DNA from 3 places in the Photobacterium sp. GJ3 genome. Region 1 is predicted to be linked to each of the others. Evidence: riboswitches for the same ligand, from Rfam matches in the RefSeq annotation. Region 1 holds a riboswitch; each other region holds the start of a gene.

Region 1 (7,882 bases):
ACATGCTCTTTAACAATCTGGAAAGCTGACTAGTAATTCAATCGATATGACGATTGAATCAAACTGTTTCGAAAGAAACAGAGTTCTCAAGCAATACACATTCAAGTGTCTTGTATTTTTTATCTTCACTTTTCAAAGTGAAGATAAAGTGAGTCCGGCGAAACAAATCAAACCTTGGTTGTTTGCGATACAGACCCTTTGGGGTTGTATGGTTAAGTGACTAAGCGTACACGGTGGATGCCTGGGCAGTCAGAGGCGATGAAGGACGTACTAACTTGCGATAAGCGGTGATGAGGCAGTAAGAGCCACTTGAGTCACCGATTTCCGAATGGGGAAACCCAGCTGCATAAGCAGTTATCATCAGGTGAATACATAGCCTGGTGAGGCGAACCGGGGGAACTGAAACATCTAAGTACCCCGAGGAAGAGAAATCAACCGAGATTCCGGCAGTAGCGGCGAGCGAAACCGGATTAGCCCTTAAGCGTTTTTTGTGTCAGGTGAAGGCTCTGGAAAGTGCCGCGATACAGGGTGACAGCCCCGTAACCGACGATACCTTAAACGTGAAAACGAGTAGGACGGGACACGTGTTATCTTGTCTGAAGATGGGGGACCATCCTCCAAGGCTAAATACTCCTGACTGACCGATAGTGAACCAGTACCGTGAGGGAAAGGCGAAAAGAACCCCTGTGAGGGGAGTGAAATAGAACCTGAAACCGTGTACGTACAAGCAGTAGGAGCCCTTCGGGGTGACTGCGTACCTTTTGTATAATGGGTCAGCGACTTAATTTCAGTAGCAAGGTTAACCATCTAGGGGAGCCGTAGGGAAACCGAGTCTTAACTGGGCGTACAGTTGCTGGGATTAGACCCGAAACCAGGTGATCTAGCCATGGGCAGGTTGAAGGTGAGGTAACACTTACTGGAGGACCGAACCGACTAATGTTGAAAAATTAGCGGATGACTTGTGGCTAGGGGTGAAAGGCCAATCAAACCTGGAGATAGCTGGTTCTCCCCGAAAGCTATTTAGGTAGCGCCTCGGACGAATACTACTGGGGGTAGAGCACTGTTAAGGCTAGGGGGTCATCCCGACTTACCAACCCTTTGCAAACTCCGAATACCAGTAAGTACTATCCGGGAGACACACGGCGGGTGCTAACGTCCGTCGTGGAGAGGGAAACAACCCAGACCGCCAGCTAAGGTCCCAAAGTATCACTAAGTGGGAAACGATGTGGGAAGGCTCAGACAGCCAGGATGTTGGCTTAGAAGCAGCCATCATTTAAAGAAAGCGTAATAGCTCACTGGTCGAGTCGGCCTGCGCGGAAGATTTAACGGGGCTAAGTGATACACCGAAGCTGCGGCAATGCGATTTATCGTATTGGGTAGGGGAGCGTTCTGTAAGCGGCTGAAGGTGTGCTGTAAGGCATGCTGGACGTATCAGAAGTGCGAATGCTGACATGAGTAACGACAATGGGGGTGAAAAACCTCCACGCCGGAAGACCAAGGGTTCCTGTCCAACGTTAATCGGGGCAGGGTGAGTCGACCCCTAAGGCGAGGCCGAAAGGCGTAGTCGATGGGAAACGGGTTAATATTCCCGTACTGCTTACTATTGCGATGGGGGGACGGAGAAGGCTAGGTGGGCCGGGCGACGGTTGTCCCGGTTCAAGGGTGTAGGCTGATGGTTTAGGCAAATCCGGACCATCTTTAAGGCTGAGACCCGATGTCGAGCCACCACGGTGGTGAAGTCATTGATGCCATGCTTCCGGGAAAAGCCTCTAAGCTTCAGATAGTAAGGAATCGTACCCCAAACCGACACAGGTGGTCGGGTAGAGAATACCAAGGCGCTTGAGAGAACTCGGGTGAAGGAACTAGGCAAAATGGTACCGTAACTTCGGGAGAAGGTACGCTGCCGGTGGTGAAGAGACTTGCTCTTGGAGCTGCTGGCAGTCGCAGATACCAGGTGGCTGCAACTGTTTATTAAAAACACAGCACTGTGCAAAATCGAAAGATGACGTATACGGTGTGACGCCTGCCCGGTGCCGGAAGGTTAATTGATGGGGTTATCTTCGGAGAAGCTCTTGATCGAAGCCCCGGTAAACGGCGGCCGTAACTATAACGGTCCTAAGGTAGCGAAATTCCTTGTCGGGTAAGTTCCGACCTGCACGAATGGCGTAATGATGGCCACGCTGTCTCCACCCGAGACTCAGTGAAATTGAAATCGCAGTGAAGATGCTGCGTCCCCGCGGCTAGACGGAAAGACCCCGTGAACCTTTACTACAGCTTGGCACTGAACATTGACCCTACATGTGTAGGATAGGTGGGAGGCTTCGAAGCAGGTACGCCAGTATCTGTGGAGCCGTCCTTGAAATACCACCCTTGTCGTGTTGATGTTCTAACGTCGCCCCGTTATCCGGGGTGCGGACAGTGCCTGGTGGGTAGTTTGACTGGGGCGGTCTCCTCCCAAAGCGTAACGGAGGAGCACGAAGGTGGGCTAATCACGGTCGGACATCGTGAGGTTAGTGCAATGGCATAAGCCCGCTTAACTGCGAGAATGACGGTTCGAGCAGGTGCGAAAGCAGGTCATAGTGATCCGGTGGTTCTGAATGGAAGGGCCATCGCTCAACGGATAAAAGGTACTCCGGGGATAACAGGCTGATACCGCCCAAGAGTTCATATCGACGGCGGTGTTTGGCACCTCGATGTCGGCTCATCACATCCTGGGGCTGAAGTCGGTCCCAAGGGTATGGCTGTTCGCCATTTAAAGTGGTACGCGAGCTGGGTTTAGAACGTCGTGAGACAGTTCGGTCCCTATCTGCCGTGGGCGCTGGATGATTGAAGGGAGTTGCTCCTAGTACGAGAGGACCGGAGTGAACGAACCGCTGGTGTTCGGGTTGTGTCGCCAGACGCATTGCCCGGTAGCTAAGTTCGGAACAGATAACCGCTGAAAGCATCTAAGCGGGAAGCTGGCCCTGAGATGAGTCATCCCTGAGACTTTAAGTCTCCTGAAGGGCTGTTCGAGACTAGAACGTTGATAGGCAGGGTGTGTAAGCGTTGTGAGGCGCTCAGCTAACCTGTACTAATTGCCCGTGAGGCTTAACCATACAACACCCAAAGGGTTTGAAGTACGGACTCCATAAGCACTTGAATGATGTGCTGAGAACACTAGACAGTTTTCCAGAGATTGTCCCGAACTGCGTGCCCAGGGTAGCGCAGGAAGAATCAAGGCTGACAAAGCCGCCCACGCACTGAACGAAGGCGTGTACATGAGTACATAACTGAGTGAAGGAGGCAGGCAATGCCGTCAGGATTGATTCTCACCAGCGGGATGATCACACCGATTTTGCCTGGCGACCATAGCGCTGTGGACCCACCTGATCCCATGCCGAACTCAGACGTGAAACGCAGCAGCGCCGATGGTAGTGTGGGGTCTCCCCATGTGAGAGTAGGACATCGCCAGGCACCCTATTTAGAAATCAGAGTCACTCTGGTTTCGACCGTGTGGAGCGGTAGTTCAGTTGGTTAGAATACCGGCCTGTCACGCCGGGGGTCGCGGGTTCGAGTCCCGTCCGCTCCGCCACTTCTTAGAAGCCCCAGTCGAAAGACTGGGGCTTTTTTCATATCAGGACTTCCGAAAAGTACTGCGTACTTTGGTTGCGGGCCGGAATGCTGGATTGAACGCGACGTCAAGCTGCTGTTTTTATAAGCGCTTGATAAAGCAATGAATCATTTTCAGGATCTAGGGCTGGTAATTCTCGCCAAGCTGTATACAATACTCATCACTTCTAGGGGATTAGTTCAGTCCGGTAGAACGTCGGTCTCCAAAACCGAATGTCGGCGGTTCGAATCCGTCATCCCCTGCCAAATTTAAAAGCCTCGTCTCCGGACGGGGCTTTGTCGTATCTGAGGTTCAGCGCGTTGCGCTGATGTCGGCGGCTGGAGCGCCAGCCCGGTCGATCCGTCATCCCCTGCGAAATAAAGCCCACTTCTGAACGAGGTTGATGTCGTTTATCCTCGGCGTTACAAGGCACTCAGCAGCATTATCCGCGCTGGAGCAACTGATACCCCAGAAAACAGGCAGCGAGGCTCAGGACGACATTGAGCAGGATATTAAGCCCAGCTTTCACCAGAGCACCTTGCTGAAGCAGAATCAGGTTGTCCATTGAAAAAGTGGAAAAGGTCGTGAGTGCGCCCAGAAAGCCCAGACCGATCAGTGGTCGCCACGGGGTTGCTGCAATCCAGCCTTGGTTCAGCGCAGACATCAGAGCCCCCATGATCAGTGAACCGATCACATTGACCGCCAGTGTACCGTAAGGAAATCCCCGTCCGAACAGGACTACGCAGAGCTCAGCAATGAGGTAACGGCTGCAGGCACCTAAAGCACCGCCTGCGGCAATGAAACTCAGCGTCATCAATTGATTCATAGGTTTTCTCTGACAATAAAATGTTCAGCCATACTAATAGCATGAAATGGAGCCCATGTTGAATGCCTGAAAGCAGGCAAAAAAAGAATGATGGCGAAGGAGATCAGATGAGGCTGTATAAGAGCGTATTGCTGGCGGTGAATCCGGATCATCCGCAGGCGCAACAGCAGGTGGTGAAAGCCGGTGTGATTGCCTCACATCATCAGGCGGATTACTTTCTGGGCTATGTCGAACCAGGTGCCGGGGAGGTCAGTTTTCTGGATATTGAATTACAACTGGAAGAAGCACACAACGCACAGCAGCAAAAAAGGATGAAACAACTGTCTGAGCTGGCGCAGCATTCCCCTCTGCCGGTTCGGGCGATTCATCTGGCAGATGGGGACATTGCAGCACAAATCACAAAGCTGGCCCATCAGGTGAAGGCTGAATTGGTGATTATTGGCCGTACCCGGCACGAGATACTCTGGCTGAACGATCTTCATCATCATCTGGCTCAGAAGCTCGACTGCGATCTGCTGGTGATCCGCTGAGTGGATAAAACATCAGCTGCTGCTTGCTGGAAGCCGCCGTCTTGCATATACTCGTGGCTCAACTTGTCGGAGTGCCAACTGGCTGAGACCGCATCGCGGGATCCGTTGAACCTGATCAGATTAGTATCTGCGAAGGGAACAAGAGAAAAATCTTCTGCCTTGCTATCTTTTCGTGATAGCAGCTGTATCAGACGATGCGACACGCCCTACTTGTGTCTGCCTCTTGTTTACGCGCCCATCCGCCAAGCAACTTCCCTGAAATGGATAAAAGGAAATTGCTATGTCGAGTCGCAAACAAGCGAGACTGGAAGCGAAACAATTCATTGATTCTCTCACCACCCAAGCCTATCCCAATTCACGAAAAATCTATGTAACCGGCAGCCGGGACGATATCCGTGTCGGGATGCGGGAAATTTCTCAGGCTGATTCATTAGTCGGTGGTGATAAAAATAACCCGATCTTTGAACCGAATGAGCCGATTCGTGTCTACGACACCTCCGGCTTTTATACCGACCCTGCACAGGCCATCGATATCTATCAGGGTTTGCCGAAACTGCGTGAATCCTGGATTGAAGAACGAAGTGATACCGAACTGCTGGATGAACTGAGTTCAGCGTATACCAAAGAACGTCTGGCGGATGACACGTTGGATGAGCTTCGCTTTTCACATCGTGCCCGCGTCCGTCGCGCTCAGGCAGGTCAGTGTGTGACACAGATGCATTATGCCCGTCAGGGGATCATTACACCGGAAATGGAATATATCGCAATTCGCGAAAATATGGGACGCGCCCGTTACCGGGATGAGGTCCTCAACCAGCAGCACCCGGGACAAAGCTTCGGGGCAAACCTGCCTAAAGACATTACCCCTGAATTTGTACGCAAAGAAGTCGCCGAAGGTCGGGCGATTATTCCGTCGAACATCAACCACCCGGAATCGGAGCCGATGATTATCGGCCGGAACTTTCTGGTGAAAGTGAATGCCAACATCGGTAACTCTGCGGTGACGTCTTCCATTGAAGAAGAAGTGGAGAAGCTGGTCTGGTCGACACGCTGGGGCGGCGATACCGTGATGGATCTGTCGACCGGACGTAATATCCATGAAACGCGTGAGTGGATCATTCGCAACAGCCCGGTGCCTATCGGCACGGTGCCTATGTATCAGGCGCTGGAGAAAGTGAACGGTATTGCCGAGAATCTGACCTGGGAAGTGTTCCGCGATACCTTGCTGGAGCAAGCAGAGCAGGGCGTCGACTACTTCACTATTCATGCCGGTGTCTTGCTGCGGTTTGTACCGATGACAGCGAAGCGTGTCACGGGCATCGTATCCCGTGGGGGCTCCATCATGGCGAAATGGTGCCTGGCCCATCATAAAGAAAGCTTCCTGTATGAGCATTTCCGCGAGATTTGCGAGATCTGTGCCCAGTACGATATTTCTCTGTCACTCGGCGATGGTCTGCGTCCGGGCTCGGTGGCCGATGCGAACGATGAAGCGCAGTTCAGTGAACTGCGAACTTTGGGTGAGCTGACCAAAATTGCGTGGGAATACGATGTTCAGGTGATGATTGAAGGACCGGGGCATGTCCCGATGCATCTGATCAAAGAGAACATGGAAGAGCAGCTCAAACACTGCGATGAAGCGCCTTTCTACACCCTGGGCCCGCTGACCACGGATATTGCACCGGGTTATGACCATATCACTTCGGGGATCGGCGCGGCCATGATTGGCTGGTATGGCTGTGCCATGTTGTGCTACGTCACGCCGAAGGAGCACTTAGGTCTGCCGAATAAGGATGACGTCAAAACCGGCCTGATCACCTACAAGCTTTGTGCGCATGCCGCGGATCTGGCGAAAGGCCATCCGGGGGCACAGGTACGTGACAATGCGCTGTCTAAGGCGCGGTTCGAGTTCCGCTGGGAAGATCAGTTCAATCTGGGCCTCGACCCGGATACTGCCCGTGCTTATCACGATGAAACGCTGCCGCAGGAATCCGGCAAGGTCGCACATTTCTGCTCGATGTGCGGTCCGAAATTCTGTTCGATGAAAATCTCTCAGGAAGTGCGCGAGTACGCCAAAGCGAATGAAGAAGCGCAGGTGATTCAGATGCTTGAGGACCCGCTGGAAGGGATGCGTCAGAAGGCAGAGGAATTCCGTGAGAAAGGCAGCGAGCTGTATCATCAGGCAAAAAACCATGAGGCGGAGCAGGCATGAGTGGTGATGTAAAACAGGGATTTCCTGCGATGGAGGGCGGCATCGGGCCGCTCTATCCCGTGGTGGATGATGTTCGCTGGATTGCTCAGTTGTTGCCGTTAGGGGTGAAAACCGTTCAGCTACGTATCAAGGATCCGGCGCATCCTGAACTGGAAGCACAAATCATTGAGGCCATCCGTCTGGGACGGGCGTATCAGGCACAGGTGTTTATCAATGATTACTGGCAACTTGCTCTGAAGCACGGTGCTTATGGTATACACCTGGGACAGGAAGATCTGGATATTGCTGATTTGGATGCATTGCGGGCTGCCGGGATCCGTCTGGGCGTTTCAACCCGCACCGCAGCAGAGCTTCAGCGTGGTATGGCGATCGCACCCAGTTATGTGGCGATTGGCCATATTTTCCCGACCCCGACCAAAGAGATGCCAACCCCGCCGCAAGGCGTTGCGCAGTTGTCAGAACATCTGGCGACCGTTGGGGGCCGATTCCCGACCGTGGCGATTGGCGGCATTGACCTGACCAACGTCGATGCAGTCTGGCAGACCGGCGTCTCCAGTATCGCTGTGGTGCGTGCCGTGACTGTCGCCCCGGATACAGCGCAGGCATTGTTAGCCTTCGCAGACAAACTGGTGAGGTGAACCGTGTTGTCTGATGAATCATTTATGCGCTATCACCGTCAGGTGCAGTTGCCCGAGATTGGTGAGTCGGGTCAGCAGGCCCTTGAGCAG
Region 2 (7,882 bases), 500 kb from region 1:
ACTTGAGTCAGCATGTCCTGTCGCAGCGCCGGATCCAGCGCAGAAAAAGGCTCATCCAGCAGCAACAGCGGCCGATGACGCACCAGACAGCGCGCCAGCGCCACCCGTTGTTTCTGGCCGCCGGACAGTTGTTCTGGCAGACGGGTCAGGTACTGAGCGATGCCCACCCGTTCCGCGGCGGCTGTGATGTGAGCTTTGTCTGCCGGGCTGAGTTTTAACCCTGGATGGATCCCCAGCGCAATGTTATCGAACACACTCAGGTGCGGGAACAGGTTGTGATCCTGAAACAGGATCGACAGAGGACGATCCGCGGGCGACTGCTGGTGGATTGGCTGGCCATTGATGTGCAGCGTGCCGCTGTCGGGTTTGAGAAACCCTGCGATCATCGCCAGTAGCGTACTTTTTCCGGCACCGCTCGGGCCGATCACCGCCAGAATCTCGCCCTGACTGACTTCGAGATCAAAGCACAGGGTCATGGGTTCCTGATTGCCGTGGCGATAGCAGTGGCTGAGTTGGGAGAGAGACAGCATCGGAGACATTCTGATTAATCCGTAGAAGAGGTGGTCGCGGCTCGTGAAAGCAGCAGGTTTTCGACCAGGGTGAAAATCCCCAGACTGAGCAGAAGCAGCAGCAGGGCAGCCACGGCTGCCGCATCCATCTGATAGCTGTCCATCAGCTGGAACAGATACAGAGGCAGGGTCTGAAAGTCCTGACTGCCAAAAAGAGCAATGGCGCCGAGATCACCCAGTGATAACACAAAGCTGATCGCCATTGCCTGCGCAATCGGCTTGCGCAGTGCCCGCCACTCGACCAGATATAACCGGGACAGCCCGCGCATGCCCAGACTCTGACACAGCGGATTGTACTGCTGGGCCAGATGCAGCATCGGCTGGCTGAGGGTTTTGATCACATAGGGCAGCGCCATCAGCGCATTGACGGCGACCACCACCCAGAAAGCCGAGGCGAAGACATCGGTGAATTCGCGCAGCAGCAGAAACAGCCCGGTACTGATCACCAGTCCCGGCGTCACCAGAATAATGGTGCCGATCAGTTCCAGTCCGTCGGCAGACCAGCGGTAGCGCTGCAAGCGCCAGAAGCGGCTGGCACAGAGAATCGCAATGCCGCTGACCAGTGCCAGCACACACGCCAGCGCCGCGATCTGCAACGAGTGAGTCACAGCCTGCCACAGCGCGGGGGTTGTCAGCAGTTGCGGGAGCTGGCTGTTCAGACCAGCCCCCAGTACGGCCAGCATCGGTGGCAGCACCAGCAGCAGCACCAGACCAATCCACAGGGTATCCCAAATGCGGGCCGCCCGGCTGTCGAGATAATTCGGATGGCCTTGCTGAACCCGGCCACTCAGGGTTGCCAGCGGTCGGGCAAAGCGCTGGCTGAAGAGAACCAGCGCGCAGCAGAGCAGCATTTGCCACAGCGCTAGCATAGCCCCGGCAGCCAGATCGAAGTCGTAGCGCAACGCCTGATAAATGGCCAGTTCAATCGTGGTTGCTTTCGGACCGCCACCCAGCGACATAATGACCGCGAAACTGGTGAAGCACAGCATAAAGACCAGCCCTGCCACCTGCGGCAATTGCTGACGCAACCGGGGCCAGGCAACCAGCCGGAACAGCGGCCAGCCTTTCATTCCCAGATGCGCAGCAAGCTGATGCTGCTCCGCCGGAATGCCTTCCAGACTTTGCAGGAGTAACCGGCAGGCCAGCGGCAGATTCAAAAAGACATGCGCCAGCAAAATCCCGTTCAGACCATAAATACTGAACGGGAGTTTCATCTCCAGCCCGGCCAGCCCTTGTGCCAGCAGGCCGCTGTTGCCGTAAATCGCCAGCAAGCCAAATACAGCTACGAGCACTGGCAGCACCACGGTCATCGCGAACAGTCGCAATAGCAGAGATCGGCCCGGAAACCGCCGCCGCGACAGGGCGTAAGCGACAGGGATTGCAGGGATGACACTCAGCAGGGTCGAGAGCAGCGCTTGTTTGAAGCTGAATGCAGTGACATGGCGCAGATAGGGGTCCTGCCAGAGGGCCAGCGGGTGTAATGCCGTGGCTTGTCCGAGCAGGGCGCTGAGCGCCCCGCCGACCAGAATCAAAATCAGCCCGGCACTCATCACGCCGGGCAGGCTGGAACGGGAAAGTAACAAGAGAAAACCTATACGATTACTGAGTCAGTGCGGTTTGCCATTCGCGGACCCAGGTTCTGCGCTCTTTGGCGACTTCATCTGCGCTGAACTCCAGCGATTTGGCCGGACGCGTCAGCGTGCTGAAGCCTTCCGGCAGGGCCTGATTCGTCACCGGATACATCCAGTTGCCTGTTGGGATCTCAGACTGGAATCCAGGCGTCAGAATAAAGTTCAGGAACTGATCGGCCAGCGCGTTGTTTTGGGTGTTTTTCAGCTTGGCTGCGACTTCAACCTGCATATAGTGTCCTTCGCTGAAATTGGCAGCTTTATACTTGTCTTCATTCTCGGCAATCAGATGATACGCCGGTGAAGTGGTATACGAGAGCACCAGATCCGTTTCACCATTGAGGAACATGTTATAGGCCTCAGACCAGCCTTTGGTGACGGTGACGGTTTTCTTCGCCAGTTGTTGCCAGGCTTGGGTTGCCTGATCGCCATAAACGGATTTCACCCACAGCATCAGACCCTGACCCGGCGTAGAGGTGCGCGGATCCTGATAAATCAGGTTCAGATCTTCGCGTGTCACCAGCTCTTTCAGGCTGCTGGGGGGATTTTTCAGTTTTTCGCTGTCGTAGATGAAGGCGAAATAACCGTAATCAAAAGGAACAAAGGTATCGTCTTTCCAGCCACCCGGAATGGTCACGGCTGAAGTATCTATAGTGCTGGTGGCCAGCAGGCCTGTTTTCTTAGCCTCGGTCATCAGGTTGTTGTCCAGGCCCAGCAGAACATCTGCTTTGGTCCCTTTACCTTCCAGGCGAACCCGGTTGAGGATAGAGACGCCATCATCCAGCGCAACAAACTTCAGGTCGCAGCCACATTCTTTTTCGAACGCTTTTTCAATGGCCGGACCTGGTCCCCAGTCGGCAGTAAACGAACTGTAGGTATACACGGTTAAGGTGGGTTGTGCGGCGGCCGCTGAAGTTGCTGCAACCATGAAAGGTAAAGCGGTAATGAGGTGTTTCACAAAGCGCTCCTGAGTCCTGACGGGCAGGGAATTCCAATTTCTTCAAGAAGGCGCGGCGTCGAGTGAGTGGGCGGTTTGTCCCGGAAAGACACGGCAAATTGCAATCAGGTGCTTTCCGTTTCTCAATTCCTACGCCAGCATGACCTGGTTCAGGTTCGATGGGTCCCGTGTATTCTCCCGTGATGGGCGAATAACACGATCTCAGTCGGATGACTCCCCATGAGAACGGCTCTCATTGTAAACGGGGCTGCGCACCTTTGCCAGCCACAATGCTGCGTCTGGCCAAAGGTTTGACCCAAGGTCAGACACAGTATCTTGCGGGATCAGCGGGCTTCGTTGAGCCGCCAGTCGTAGTCATATACGGGTTTGTTCAGAGTGACGGGTTGTTCACGATACATGTTCAGGTGCTGTTGTAAGTCTGGCAGCGCACCGAAGTCAGACTGATACCAGTCATAAATCGAGGATAATCGGACTTTTCCACCGGATTCCTGAACGCCTTTGCGGCTGTTGATGAAGCGTGTGGCAGCGGCTTCGAGCTGCGCGTTGAGATTGCTGGCGTTCATTGCTTTCGGCAGCAGATCCGGACAACCCAGGCTGGCACAGTTCACCACATAATGAATGCGTTTGTCCTGCCAGATTGGCCGCAGAATTCTGTGCTCGATATCGTTCAGCGACAACTGCTGTCCATCAATGGTGATCAGCTTTTCATCCCAGGGACCGAAGCTGAGGAAACCGCCCAGTTTGGTGATTGAGCTGATCGGATAGTTGTCCAGAATCACCTTCACCGTCAGTGCGTTGTAGAGGTTCACCCAGTAAGCAAACTGCTCATTTCGGTTCAGCTGGCGCGGATCTTCCGCCGTCAGGGTGTTCAGATAACCGTTCAGCACAACTTTATCGGCTGTCGTCACGGCGGCATAACGGAAACGGGTTTGTTGCGGTGCCACAACCAGATAATGATCCAGCAGGTGTTGCCATGCGCCATGATCAACTGTTTTTGTGCTCTGGGTTTGACTGGCTTGCCAGAACGGCCAGAGATCAGCCTTGGGGGCGGCGAAAGCCGGGAAACTCAGGCTGAGAAAACCCAACAAGAGGAATGTGAGAACAGATTGCCGGCGAAGAATCATGGGAACACCTTTGTCAGTGAGCGATACCCAACAGACCGTGATGCGCACGGATTCTTTCTGAAATCTGGGGTAAAAAAACACCCTGCCGGAGCAGGGTGTCAGCGTCAATCAGAAAGACGGGCGATCAGGCCAGAAATGCCGGGATCCTGCTTTCATAATCTGCGATTTTATCTTCGTGCTGCAACGTGAGCCCGATGTTGTCCAGACCGTTCAGCAGGCAGTGGCGGCGGAACGCGTCGATTTCAAACGAATACGATTTGCCATTGGCGGTGACCGTCATGGTTTCCAGATCGACCGTGATCTCCGCGCCTTCGCTGGCTTCGACATATTGGAACAGTTCGTCGACTTCAGCTTCGGTCAGGCGAACCGGGACCATCTGGTTGTTGATCGAGTTGCCGTAGAAAATGTCGGCAAAGCTCGGCGCGATCATGACTTTGATCCCGTAATCCGCCAGCGACCATGGGGCGTGCTCACGAGACGACCCGCAGCCGAAGTTTTCACGGGCCAGCAAAATGCTTGCCCCCTGATAGCGCGGGTAGTTCAGGACAAATTCCGGATTTGGCTGCTCACCGGCATCGTCCAGAAAACGCCAGTCATGGAACAAATGTTTGCCAAACCCAATCCGGTTTACTTTCTGTAAAAACTGCTTAGGTATGATGGCGTCGGTGTCGACGTTTGCGGCATCCAGCGGCACCACCAGTCCGGTATGTTGTTTGATTCCTGCCATGGTTTTCTTCCTTCTCTGTTAGGCGGTGGCGACGGTTGCTTGGTCCAGCTCGCGGATATCCACGAAGTGACCGGCACAGGCTGCAGCAGCAGCCATGGCGGGACTGACCAGATGAGTCCGGCCATCACGGCCCTGACGACCTTCAAAGTTCCGGTTACTGGTGGACGCGCAGCGCTCCCCGGGACCCAAGCGGTCGTTGTTCATTGCCAGACACATGGAGCAACCCGGCAGACGCCATTCAAAACCGGCTTCGATGAAGATTTTATCCAAACCTTCTTTTTCCGCCTGCGCTTTCACCTGTTCAGAACCCGGGACGACCAGCGCCTGAACATTGGCTGCGACTTTGCGGCCTTTCGCGACGGCTGCCGCGGCCCGCATATCTTCGATGCGAGAGTTGGTGCACGAACCGATGAAAACTTTATCAACCGGAAAATCAGCCAGCTTTTTCCCGGCTTCCAGACCCATATACGCCAGTGCTTTGGCTGCAGAAGCGCGCTCGACCGGATCGCTGAAGCTTTCCGGTGCCGGAATCGGTGCATCGACAGCAATCACTTGTCCCGGGTTGGTGCCCCAGGTGACTTGAGGTTTGATGCTTTGTGCATCCAGCGTCACCACTTTGTCGAACCGGGCGTCCGGATCCGACTTCAGGGTTTGCCAGTAGGCCACGGCAGCGTCGAAATCGGCACCGGTCGGGGCAAACTTGCGGTCCTTGATGTAATCAAAGGTGGTTTGATCCGGCGCGATCAGACCCGCTTTGGCACCCAGCTCAATCGCCATGTTACAGACCGTCATCCGGCCTTCCATCGTCAGATCAGTGATGGCTTCACCACAGAACTCGACCACATAACCGGTACCGCCGGCTGCCGTGGTTTCGCCGATGATGGCCAGAATAATGTCTTTTGCCGTGATCCCCGGAGCGACCTGGCCTTTGACCTCAATTTTCATGGTTTTGGCGCGGGCCTGTTTCAGGGTCTGAGTGGCCAGCACATGCTCTACTTCCGAGGTGCCGATGCCGAACGCCAGCGATCCGAATGCACCGTGGGTAGCGGTATGAGAATCACCGCAGACAATGGTCATGCCCGGCAGCGTGATCCCCAGTTCAGGCCCCATGACGTGGACGATGCCCTGATATTTGTGGTTCAGATCGTACAGGGTGACGCCGAATTCTTCGCAGTTCTTTGCCAGGGTTTCCATCTGAATCCGTGCCATTTCGCCGGACGCTTTGATGTCTTTGGTCTGAGTGGACACATTGTGATCCATGGTGGCAAACGTCTTGCCGGTCTGGCGGACTTTGCGGCCTTTTTCACGCAGGCCGTCAAACGCCTGTGGTGAGGTAACTTCATGGACCAGATGACGATCGATATACAGGATCGGGTTTTCACCTTCAGCGGCCACAACCACGTGGGCGTCATAAACTTTTTCGTACAGCGTTTTGGCTGATGTTGTTGTGTTTGACATTGCTCGTTTGCTCCTCGTGGTTCAGCTTACGCCTGACGGATATAGGCTGCGATCTTGTCGCCCATGGCATCGGTCGACAGGGCCGGACGGCTGCCTGCCAGATCTGCCGTCAGTTCCCCGGCTTCCAGTGCCTGAGAGACGGCTTGCTCAATGGCGCGTGCCGCTTCTTCTTCACCCAGGCTGTAGCGCAGCATCAGCGCCGCCGACAGAATCTGTGCCACCGGGTTGGCGATGTTTTTACCTGCGATATCCGGGGCAGAACCACCGGCAGGTTCGTACATACCGAATTTGTCCTGATTCAGACTGGCAGAAGGCAGCATGCCCATGGAACCGGTGATCATGGCGCATTCGTCTGAAATAATGTCGCCGAAAATATTGGAGCACAGCATCACGTCAAACTGGGACGGATCTTTGATCAGCTGCATGGTTGCGTTGTCGATGTACATATGGCTCAGTTCGACATCCGGGTAATCTTTGGCGATCTGCTCGACCACTTCGCGCCATAAAATGGAGCTTTGCAGCACGTTGGCTTTGTCGATAGAGCAGACTTTTTTGCGACGCAGGCGGGCAGATTCAAACGCGATGCGGGCAATGCGTTCAATCTCGTAGCGGTGATAGACTTCGGTATCGAAGGCTTTTTCCATCGCCCCTTCGCCTTCCCGGCCTTTCGGCTGACCAAAATAAATGCCGCCCGTCAGTTCACGGACCACCACGATATCAAAGCCGCGCTCGGAAATGTCGGCTCGCAAGGGTGAGAAAGCTTCCAGGCCGCTGTGGATCTGGGCCGGACGCAGGTTACAGAACAACTGGAAATGTTTGCGCAGTGGCAACAGTGCCCCGCGTTCAGGCTGGTCATTGGCTGGCAGGTGTTCCCATTTCGGGCCGCCGACCGAGCCGAACAACACGGCATCGGCGGCTTCACAGCCTTTCAGGGTATGCGCTGGCAGCGGGGAACCGTGATTGTCGATGGCAATGCCACCGACATCAAATTCTTCGCGGGCCAGTGTGAAACCGAACTTTTCCTCGATCGCGTTCAGGACTTTGTGCGCCTGTTGCATCACTTCCGGGCCAATCCCGTCGCCGGGTAACACAGCAATTTGATAGCTTTGACCTGCCATGGTTATACAGTCTCCATTTTAGCTTTTTGTTTAATTTCTTCGATTTGTTCGGCGCGGTGGATGCTGTTGATCACATGCAGCAACGCCTGACCAGAGGCTTCCACAATGTCGGTTGCCAGACCGGTGCCGTGGTATTTACGGCCTTTATAATTGGCAATAATATCGGCCTGACCCAGACCGTCTTCCCCTTCACCCTTGGCCGTCAGTTCGAATTTCTCCAGCACGATCTCATAGCCGGTTAAACGGTAAATACACTGGTACAGCGCATCAACCGGGCCGTTTCCGACCGCCGCTTCGCAT
Region 3 (7,882 bases), on a different replicon from region 1:
TCCGGGCATTTGCTTGCAGCATCAGGTAACCCAACCCTTCACTGGCACCCACCCATTCGCCAACCACGGCGCCGATGGGTGCAACAACAACCGCGACGCGAATCCCAGATGCCAGTGCGGGCAGGGCTGCAGGTAATCGGATATGCCAGAGGATTTGCCAGCGGGTGGCATTCATGGTTTTGGCTAAGTCCAGATACCCCTGCGGGGTATGGCGTAATCCGTCAAAACAGCAAGTGGTGACCGGGAAAAAGATGATGATGGCAGCCATAACCACTTTGGATGCAATGCCGTAGCCCAGCCAGAGCATCAGAATGGGTGCCAGCGCAAAAACAGGAATGGCCTGGCTGGCAATTAATACGGGCAGCAACCAGCGCCGTACCGGCGTAAACAGCAACATCAGCAGGGCACAAAACAGGCCGAAAGTGAGCCCGGTGAGCAACCCCAGAAAAATCTCCGTGGCCGTCACCCAAGCATGCCGGAACAGGACATCGTGCTGTTGAATCAGTTTATTGAAGACTGCCAGAGGCTCGGGCAGGATAAATCCAGGCAGTTGAAACACCATCACAACCGCCTGCCAAGCTAATCCGAGCATCAGCAGCGTGATGACAACCCGGAACGCCGGATGCTGCAACAGCCCGCCAGTGGTTTTGACAAATGGACGGGGTTGCTCGATGGGAGCTTGCGTGATCAATTTAGTCATCTTCATTTCCCATCATGGCCAGCGTCGTCATCAATTGGTGTTGTGCATCTGCCATGGCTGCGTTGATGGGTCTGGGGATTTCTCCCTCAGGTGCCCCGAAGGCGGTAAGACGGGCTGGTTTCCCTTGCATCAAAAACAGATGATGACCCAGCCGGAGTGCTTCTTGCGGGTCATGCGTAATCAGGAGCACGGTCCGGTCCTGCAGCAGTTCTGCGGCCAGATCCTGAAGTTTGTAGCGCGTGACGGCATCCAGCGCAGAAAAAGGCTCATCCATGATGACAATGGGTTTTTCCTGCATCAGTGTGCGGACTAAAGCGACGCGTTGGCGCATTCCACCGGAGAGCTCGGATGGACTGGCTTGAGCATAATCTGCCAATCCAACCTGCGCCAGCAAGTGCATGGCACGTGTCTGAGTTTGGGAATTCACTTTTCGTTGCCGGAGTCGATAGCTGAAACAGACGTTATCCATCACATTCAGCCAGGGCAGCAGTAGATCTTGCTGTGCCATGTAAGCGATCTGCGGGCTGACCGGGTGACCGTCAAACGTTGTGACCTGTCCGCGGTACTGAACATCTTCTGGCAACAGATTGGCCAGAAGCCTCAGTAAAGTCGTTTTTCCGCAACCACTCTGACCAAGAATGCAATGCCACTGGCCGGGAAACAGTGTCAAAGACAAATGTTCGAATAAGGGGGTTGAAGCACTCGGGAAATGAAGATAGATATCCGACAAATGCACGCCAGGTCCCTGTATTACACGGTTCATTTGGCTTGCCTGCGTGCTCATGCAAGATCCCCGGACTGCGTCTGAAATGCATGAAAATGATGGACCGGGCCATGACCCTGACCAATCTTTAACTGATCGGCAAATTTCAGCGCTAAAGTCAGGTAGTTTTTCGCTTCTGCGACGGCGCCAGTGCGTGTGTATCCCTGAGCAAGATAGGAGGCAATCGCTGCAGATAATGTGCAGCCAGTGCCATGGGTGTTTTTTGTCTGAATGCGTTGGGTACTGAAGGTGACAATGTCACCTTTGGTGAGTAGGTAATCCGTACTCTGGCTTTCGGTTTCCCAGTGACCGCCCTTGAGTAGCACGGCTTCAGTATCGAGTGATTGTAATTGTGCGATGATTGTTTCTTTGTCACTCGAGTCAACAGAGGGAACTGGCGCCGCATGATTGTCTGACCGGGTGAGCGCAATCGCCTCCGGTAAATTGGGGGTGATGAGGGTTGCTAAAGGCAGAAGTTCAGCTTTCAGCGTTGTGATGGCTTTGGTTTCCAGCAGCAGGTCACCGCTGGTGGCCACCATCACTGGATCAAGGACGATATGCTCAGGCCGATATTGGCGTAGTTTTCGGGCCACAGCCTCAATGACGCCAGCGTCACTAAGCATCCCAATTTTGACTGCTTTGACATTCAGATCACTGAAAACGGCATCTAATTGCGCTTCAACAAAATCAGGAGAGACAGGAAAGATGTCGGTAACGCCCAGAGTATTTTGGGCGGTCAGGGCTGTGATGACAGAGCATGCATATCCACCCGTCGCGGAAATCGCTTTGATATCGGCCTGAATACCAGCGCCGCCACCACTGTCGGATCCGGCGATCGTCAGAACGATAGGCGTTGTGTTGCGGTTTGAAGCGTGTTGGGTTTGTGCTGGCTTGTTCATCTGCTTCCCTTTGCATCAATACCAGTTTGATGGGCAGGGAAGACGTACAGTCGCCAGTGGGCCGAATCGAAAGGGCCATGTTATTGGCAGTTTCGGTGGCAGGCTATCTGCTAGTTCCCTCCGCCAGTGCTAACTGGATCAGGTTCAACGGGTCCCACGATGTGGTCTCAGCCTTCCGGCTCCCCGACTAACGTTACTTTGATTCTTTGATAACGGTTGTGACGCTGAAGAATAATCTCTCAAGCTTGTTATCGCGCGGTCATTCTAACCTTGTTTTTTCTGTGAAAGCAAAAGAATTACGCGAAATTTGTCTGAGTGATTTATTCCTGGCGATTTCAGCCTATGATATCGGTAACCTCATTGAACCGGAGCAAGCTTGTGAATATTCATCATAAAATTAACTATGTAGAGTTTCCTGCCCGCGATATTCAGAAAACAAAAGATTTTTTTCAGTCGGTTTTTGGTTGGTCGTTTACAGACTACGGTGACGAATATACCGCTTTTTCTGATCAGGGGCTGGATGGCGGATTTTATGCTGCGCCTATGAAATCGGACGCCTCGCAAGGGGCGGCACTCATTGTGTTGTTCAGTGATGATCTGGAGGCGACTGAGCAGCAAGTCATTGCAGCTGGAGGTCAGATTATCCGGCCCATTTTTGATTTTCCCGGCGGACGGCGCTTCCATTTCACCGAGCCCAGCGGGAATGAATTTGCAGTGTGGGCAGAACCCCGATAAATGATACTTCATGAAAAGAAAAGAGCTCCTGCACGGAGCTCTTTGATTCATGGATTGCCAGATTAATTTACAGTTGCAACACGGCTGGTCCGCTGGCCGGAAACCGTTCTGATCTGAACACCGGCCGAAGCTGCGGGTGGGTTCAGGGCATCAAAGGTTTGCCAGCTTGCGCCTTGATCGGCCGAGAACTCAATGGTCAGTCCAGGGAATGTGGTATTTGCTTTGAGCACGCCATTTTCAATCACACCACCGGGCACTGGCAGGTTGAAAGCAATACCGGCCTGTTCCAGTTTCGGCAGAACTTTCTGGCCCAGCAGGTTGGCGAAGTGATTGTAGTCGCTGTTCCGTGCGGCTTCATCGGCCGGAATACCAGCATTGTCGTTGGCTTCCCAACTCGCTGTATGCCAGGCACGCTCAGCCAGACCCAGTACACGCGGGAAGGTCATGCCTTCAAACTGATCTTCCGTACGCACCGTTTCTGCCCACAGAGAGCCCTGAAGACCGAGTACATTTTCAGGCTTCAGCAGTTTTTTCACACCAGCGGAAGCCACAACGTCTTCTTTTGTAATCGGTGCACCGGCGCGGGTGAAATCTGCATTGGCAAAGACATCATCCGGCATATAGCCAAAGGTTTTCCGGGTATCGGTGAACCGCGGTGCCCAGTAGTAGCCGCGCTCGTTTGGATCGGGCTCGTACGGGTGGTCGAAGTACAGGTGAGTTGCATGGTTATAGACGACTTTATAATCGTTGTTGGCCAGATTATAAGCGCGATCCGCAACACCCCATTCCCAGATGTTTTGCCATGCGTTCCCCCACAGCGTGGTGTTGGCCATTTCAGAACGAGGATAGACCTGACCATCATGCATCAGACCGTCTTCCCAGCCCGCCATATCCAAGCCATAGTTCGCGGTGATAACGGAAATTCGCTCCACGAAATAACGGCTCAGATCCGAGACACTGTTCACACCATCGGTGTTATTGGCAATAAATGCCTGACAAACCGGAGAGTTCACCCAGGCACCGGCAATTTCGTCACCACCGAAATGGAAGGTTTTGAGAGGCTGAATCCCCTGATGCAGGTCGACCAGGCCTTTTACCACGGCATCCACAAAGTTGTAGGTTGAATCCATGCAGACGTTGATCGCATTGTCGGTAAACATCTGAACAGACAGATATTGCGTGGTGTCATCAAAATCAGTCAGCAGATATTGGTTCGCTTTTTCAAGATTCCCCTGTGCCGCATAGTGATCGTAACGCGCTTCCATGGCTTTGATTGCAGCATGCGCATGTCCCGGAATATCAATTTCTGGCACCACTTCAATATTCAGTGCAGCCGCGTGTGTCAGGATCTCACGATACTCTTGCGCGGTGTAATAGCCATTGGACTCAGGTGTGCCGTCCGGGCCTGCGCCGAGGAAAGGCAGCAAGCAGGTTTTTTCTTCAGGATCGTGACAGCGTTTTGAACCGACTTCGGTTAACTCAGGCAAACCGTCAATCTCAACACGCCAGCCTTCATCATCAGCAAGGCGCAGATGCAGTTTGTTCAGTTTAAAGGCTGCCATTTGATCAAGTAGTTGAAGGATGGAATCTTTGGTCCGGAAGTTCCGCACGGAGTCGACGGACAAACCCCGGTATGCAAAACGTGGTGCATCTGAGATTTGAACAGCTGGAACCTGATTTCCATCAATCAGCTGCAGTAAAGATTGTGAAGCATATAACGCACCTGCGCCGTCTGCTGCGCCAATTGAAATGATGTCTTTTGCCGGATCTACATGGAGGTTATAAGCCTCGTCCCATTTCTGAACGCCATTGACCTGTACCTGGCTCCAGCCAATCTGGATACGTTTTTGAGTTGCAGGCGACCAGGGCACCGCGGTCAGACCCAATTGGTCTGCCAGGAACATGGCCTGATCTTCATAGCCATTGTCGTAAACAATGACCCAGTTGGAATCCAGTGCGACCTGACCTGAACCCATGGCGATTTGAGCGGGGGTCGGAATCACGCCTGTCGCTTGACTCAGGACGCTGAGATCTGCATTTCGCTGATATCGGTCTTGTGCTGTAAAAGGATCGTAATAGTCGGTAATCGCGGCACTGCCGTATCGTTTCCATTGTTGAGGTGTTGAGAAATCAGAAACGAAAGCGAGCTCTTCTGATGGTTTGGTCGGGACCCATCCATTGACACGATTACTCGTGCTGGCAATCAGCGAAGTGAACGTTTCTCCGTTTTCTTGTGAGACCAGATACCAGTTCGGCATGATGTCCGTTTTTGCCACTTGCCAGTCAGACGCATCGAATTCAATGGTCAGGGACTGGCCAGGTGCCAGTGGAACGAAGCTTGCTGTAGGCTCCAGCTTAAACATATCGCCATTGACGTGAGAAATCTTCACCTGATCGGTCAGAACATTTTTCACCATCCGTATGTGGCTGAAATATATAGCCCAGCCAGAGGCGGGCAGTGTTTGAGCGCTTTGATTCGTGAAATCGAGCTTGGCTCGGAAAGAGACCCAGTCCTCCTGAGTGTTATCAATAACAGTGTATTGAACATCCAGCCCCTGACCCAGTTGATCAAGTGTTGTGGCTGGGATGGCGAACGCAGGAGCAGCAAGTGCAGCCGATAAGGCAAATGCCAGTACTGACGTTTTCATCATCTTTGGTTCCTTTTTTCGATGAGTAAAAAATCAGTTTTCAGCCTAACGAGCAGAGTTGATTAATAAAAATATCAATAGATGAAGTTGCAAGGCTGTTTTTCGGAATTGTCGGGGGTCCCAAGAAAAGAATACAACCTAAGGATTTTTTCATTCTGTATTCGTGATAGGGATTGTAAATTTTATACTCACTGTCAATACATTTACCTGACAGATGGCATAAGTACGATAATTCTATATGCGAATCATTGTGTTATCCCTCCTCAAAAAATCATGCCGATTATTTTGGGAGAGGTTGATTCAACCAAGCGTTGTACAAGTGTCAATCAGTGAAAATGATGTTTGAAGATATCGTTTCGTGTCAATTGTACAAAATAGAGCTCTTCGTATGCGGGGCAGTGGGTCATGCAGCAAAGATAAATGCGACAGGTTCTGGTCGAAAAGTAATCATATTCATGCCGTTAATGATAAATGTGTTAAAAATGGCAGCCAGCTATCAGTTTCGGGATTGGAAGTGGATTTCCGCTTATCTGTAGAAGATACTCGCTCTGCAACACCCAAATAACGATAAAGGATAGACATATGACAAGAGCAGCAATCGTTCTGTGTTCATTACTGGCTCTGGCCGGTTGTGATGAAGAGACAGTCGAAAATTTACTTGAGGGAAAAGTTGAAGTGTTCACCATCCATAGCGCTGATATTCAAGGCGTGACGGGTGTGCAAGATGGTTACTATACATGGGTAGAGCTACAAAATTTAGATCAAACTTATAACATTGGTCTGCCTGCAAATGTACCTGTGGCCACACGTGCAGATCTGGTGAATGTTGCCGGTTCTGTTGAAGATACAGGTTGTGCCAAGATTCCGAGCACAGCCGGTATGTGTTTTGATGAAGCCGATAACAGCAGTTGCCTTCCAAACGAATTGAACGAAGTTGGCCTGAAAACGTATAAGATTGATCTGGACAATCTGAAAGCGGCGATTGATGCAGGTTTTTATCCAACAGCAGCACAATACTTGATTGAATATAAATTCAATTCGAACCTGACGATTCAAGACGCAGAATGCTCAAGCATTGAATAAAATTTCAATCGATGTCTTTGAAGTCGAAGAGCCGGGCTGTCAGCCCGGCTTTTTTGATGACAGAACAGCGGGTTAATCGATTGACTTCTCGGTGTGACGACTTTGAGACCATGCTTTGGTTATCCACAAAAGTTGTGCATAACTCTGTGGGAAATGCTGCTAAGCCAGAAGCCGTGACGCCTTTGCCAAAGTCAAGCACTCGGCTAGCAGATTTTTATTGTATTTTTTTGCTTTGTGAAACTGAGCAAAATACCACTTAAGTGACTGTATTTTATTCAAAAAAATATTTTACAGCGTGTTAATCGATTGAGTGGCCTGATTTTCGACTTTCAGAAGTGGTGACGGGCTCTTTTCTAAGGCAGCTTTTTTGAAAAAAAGCGCAGATAGTTCCGGGTGTTGTTGGTAGAGAAAAGCCCGGTCTCTTTGTTCAGCATCACTATGCGTCAGATAACCCCGGCCATTCGGGTATTCGGTATTCCAGAGCTGACTCTTCGAAACCATACTGCTGGCAATGAATTGGCCAAGGTAGGTGACTTCACCGGCTGAAATACTGAAGTGGACGTTGAGTGGTTTTTCAGTTTGAGAAAAGACGGTTTTTCTGCCATCGGTGCCTTTAAAGGTAATGCTGTGTAGCTGGTAATTTCCGGCGGGTAGGGGAACAGTAAACAGAGAACTGGTGAAATGAGACGTTTTGAAATTACTGTCGTTATTGTTATTGGAAATCGCGAGATCGGTGTCGCTGCCCTGGCGACGAAAATACAATGTTGACTGAAGATTTTCTCCGGTCGATGGCCAGATTGTTGATGCGCCGAGGCTGCCAACCAGATAACCCTGCTCACTTGAATTGGAGACATGGTAATTTTCAGGAACTGAGACGACGATGCCGTTACTACATCCAGTCAGAAACAAACCTAACAGACTGTAAACCAAAGGCTTCATGCCTTACCCATCCTATGGTTGTTGAACGATTGTATCAAAGGCCGGATGATCACACCGATCAACCAATCCCATATGAGTGTTGTATTACAAAGCACATTTATGCCATATAACTCAC

Evidence for each region. Region 1 has a riboswitch for thiamine pyrophosphate ahead of thiC (phosphomethylpyrimidine synthase ThiC). Riboswitches for the same ligand answer to the same signal wherever they lie in the genome.
Region 2: linked by a shared signal. The riboswitch ahead of thiB (thiamine ABC transporter substrate binding subunit) and the one ahead of thiC (phosphomethylpyrimidine synthase ThiC) in region 1 are both predicted to bind thiamine pyrophosphate.
Region 3: linked by a shared signal. The riboswitch ahead of thiD (bifunctional hydroxymethylpyrimidine kinase/phosphomethylpyrimidine kinase) and the one ahead of thiC (phosphomethylpyrimidine synthase ThiC) in region 1 are both predicted to bind thiamine pyrophosphate.

The regions. Positions count from the first base shown of each region.
Region 1 is NZ_CP073578.1:3,346,016-3,353,897, reverse strand. Features, by position in the region: rRNA gene KDD30_RS15675 (23S ribosomal RNA) at 211-3,095, shown strand; rRNA gene rrf (5S ribosomal RNA) at 3,338-3,453, shown strand; tRNA gene KDD30_RS15665 (tRNA-Asp) at 3,495-3,571, shown strand; tRNA gene KDD30_RS15660 (tRNA-Trp) at 3,779-3,855, shown strand; gene crcB (fluoride efflux transporter CrcB) at 4,032-4,415, opposite strand; gene KDD30_RS15650 (universal stress protein) at 4,523-4,945, shown strand; TPP riboswitch at 5,003-5,100, shown strand; gene thiC (phosphomethylpyrimidine synthase ThiC) at 5,226-7,154, shown strand; gene thiE (thiamine phosphate synthase) at 7,151-7,792, shown strand; gene KDD30_RS15635 (HesA/MoeB/ThiF family protein) at 7,796-7,882, shown strand, end outside.
Region 2 is NZ_CP073578.1:238,507-246,388, forward strand. Features, by position in the region: gene thiQ (thiamine ABC transporter ATP-binding protein) at 1-530, opposite strand, end outside; gene thiP (thiamine/thiamine pyrophosphate ABC transporter permease ThiP) at 545-2,152, opposite strand; gene thiB (thiamine ABC transporter substrate binding subunit) at 2,169-3,125, opposite strand; TPP riboswitch at 3,264-3,385, opposite strand; gene KDD30_RS01200 (DUF547 domain-containing protein) at 3,479-4,279, opposite strand; gene leuD (3-isopropylmalate dehydratase small subunit) at 4,404-5,006, opposite strand; gene leuC (3-isopropylmalate dehydratase large subunit) at 5,025-6,464, opposite strand; gene leuB (3-isopropylmalate dehydrogenase) at 6,491-7,582, opposite strand; gene leuA (2-isopropylmalate synthase) at 7,585-7,882, opposite strand, start outside.
Region 3 is NZ_CP073579.1:585,941-593,822, forward strand. Features, by position in the region: gene KDD30_RS19500 (ABC transporter permease) at 1-700, opposite strand, end outside; gene KDD30_RS19505 (ABC transporter ATP-binding protein) at 693-1,463, opposite strand; gene thiD (bifunctional hydroxymethylpyrimidine kinase/phosphomethylpyrimidine kinase) at 1,481-2,362, opposite strand; TPP riboswitch at 2,461-2,558, opposite strand; gene KDD30_RS19515 (VOC family protein) at 2,741-3,097, shown strand; gene KDD30_RS19520 (family 20 glycosylhydrolase) at 3,160-5,748, opposite strand; gene KDD30_RS19525 (hypothetical protein) at 6,328-6,828, shown strand; gene KDD30_RS19530 (hypothetical protein) at 7,117-7,767, opposite strand.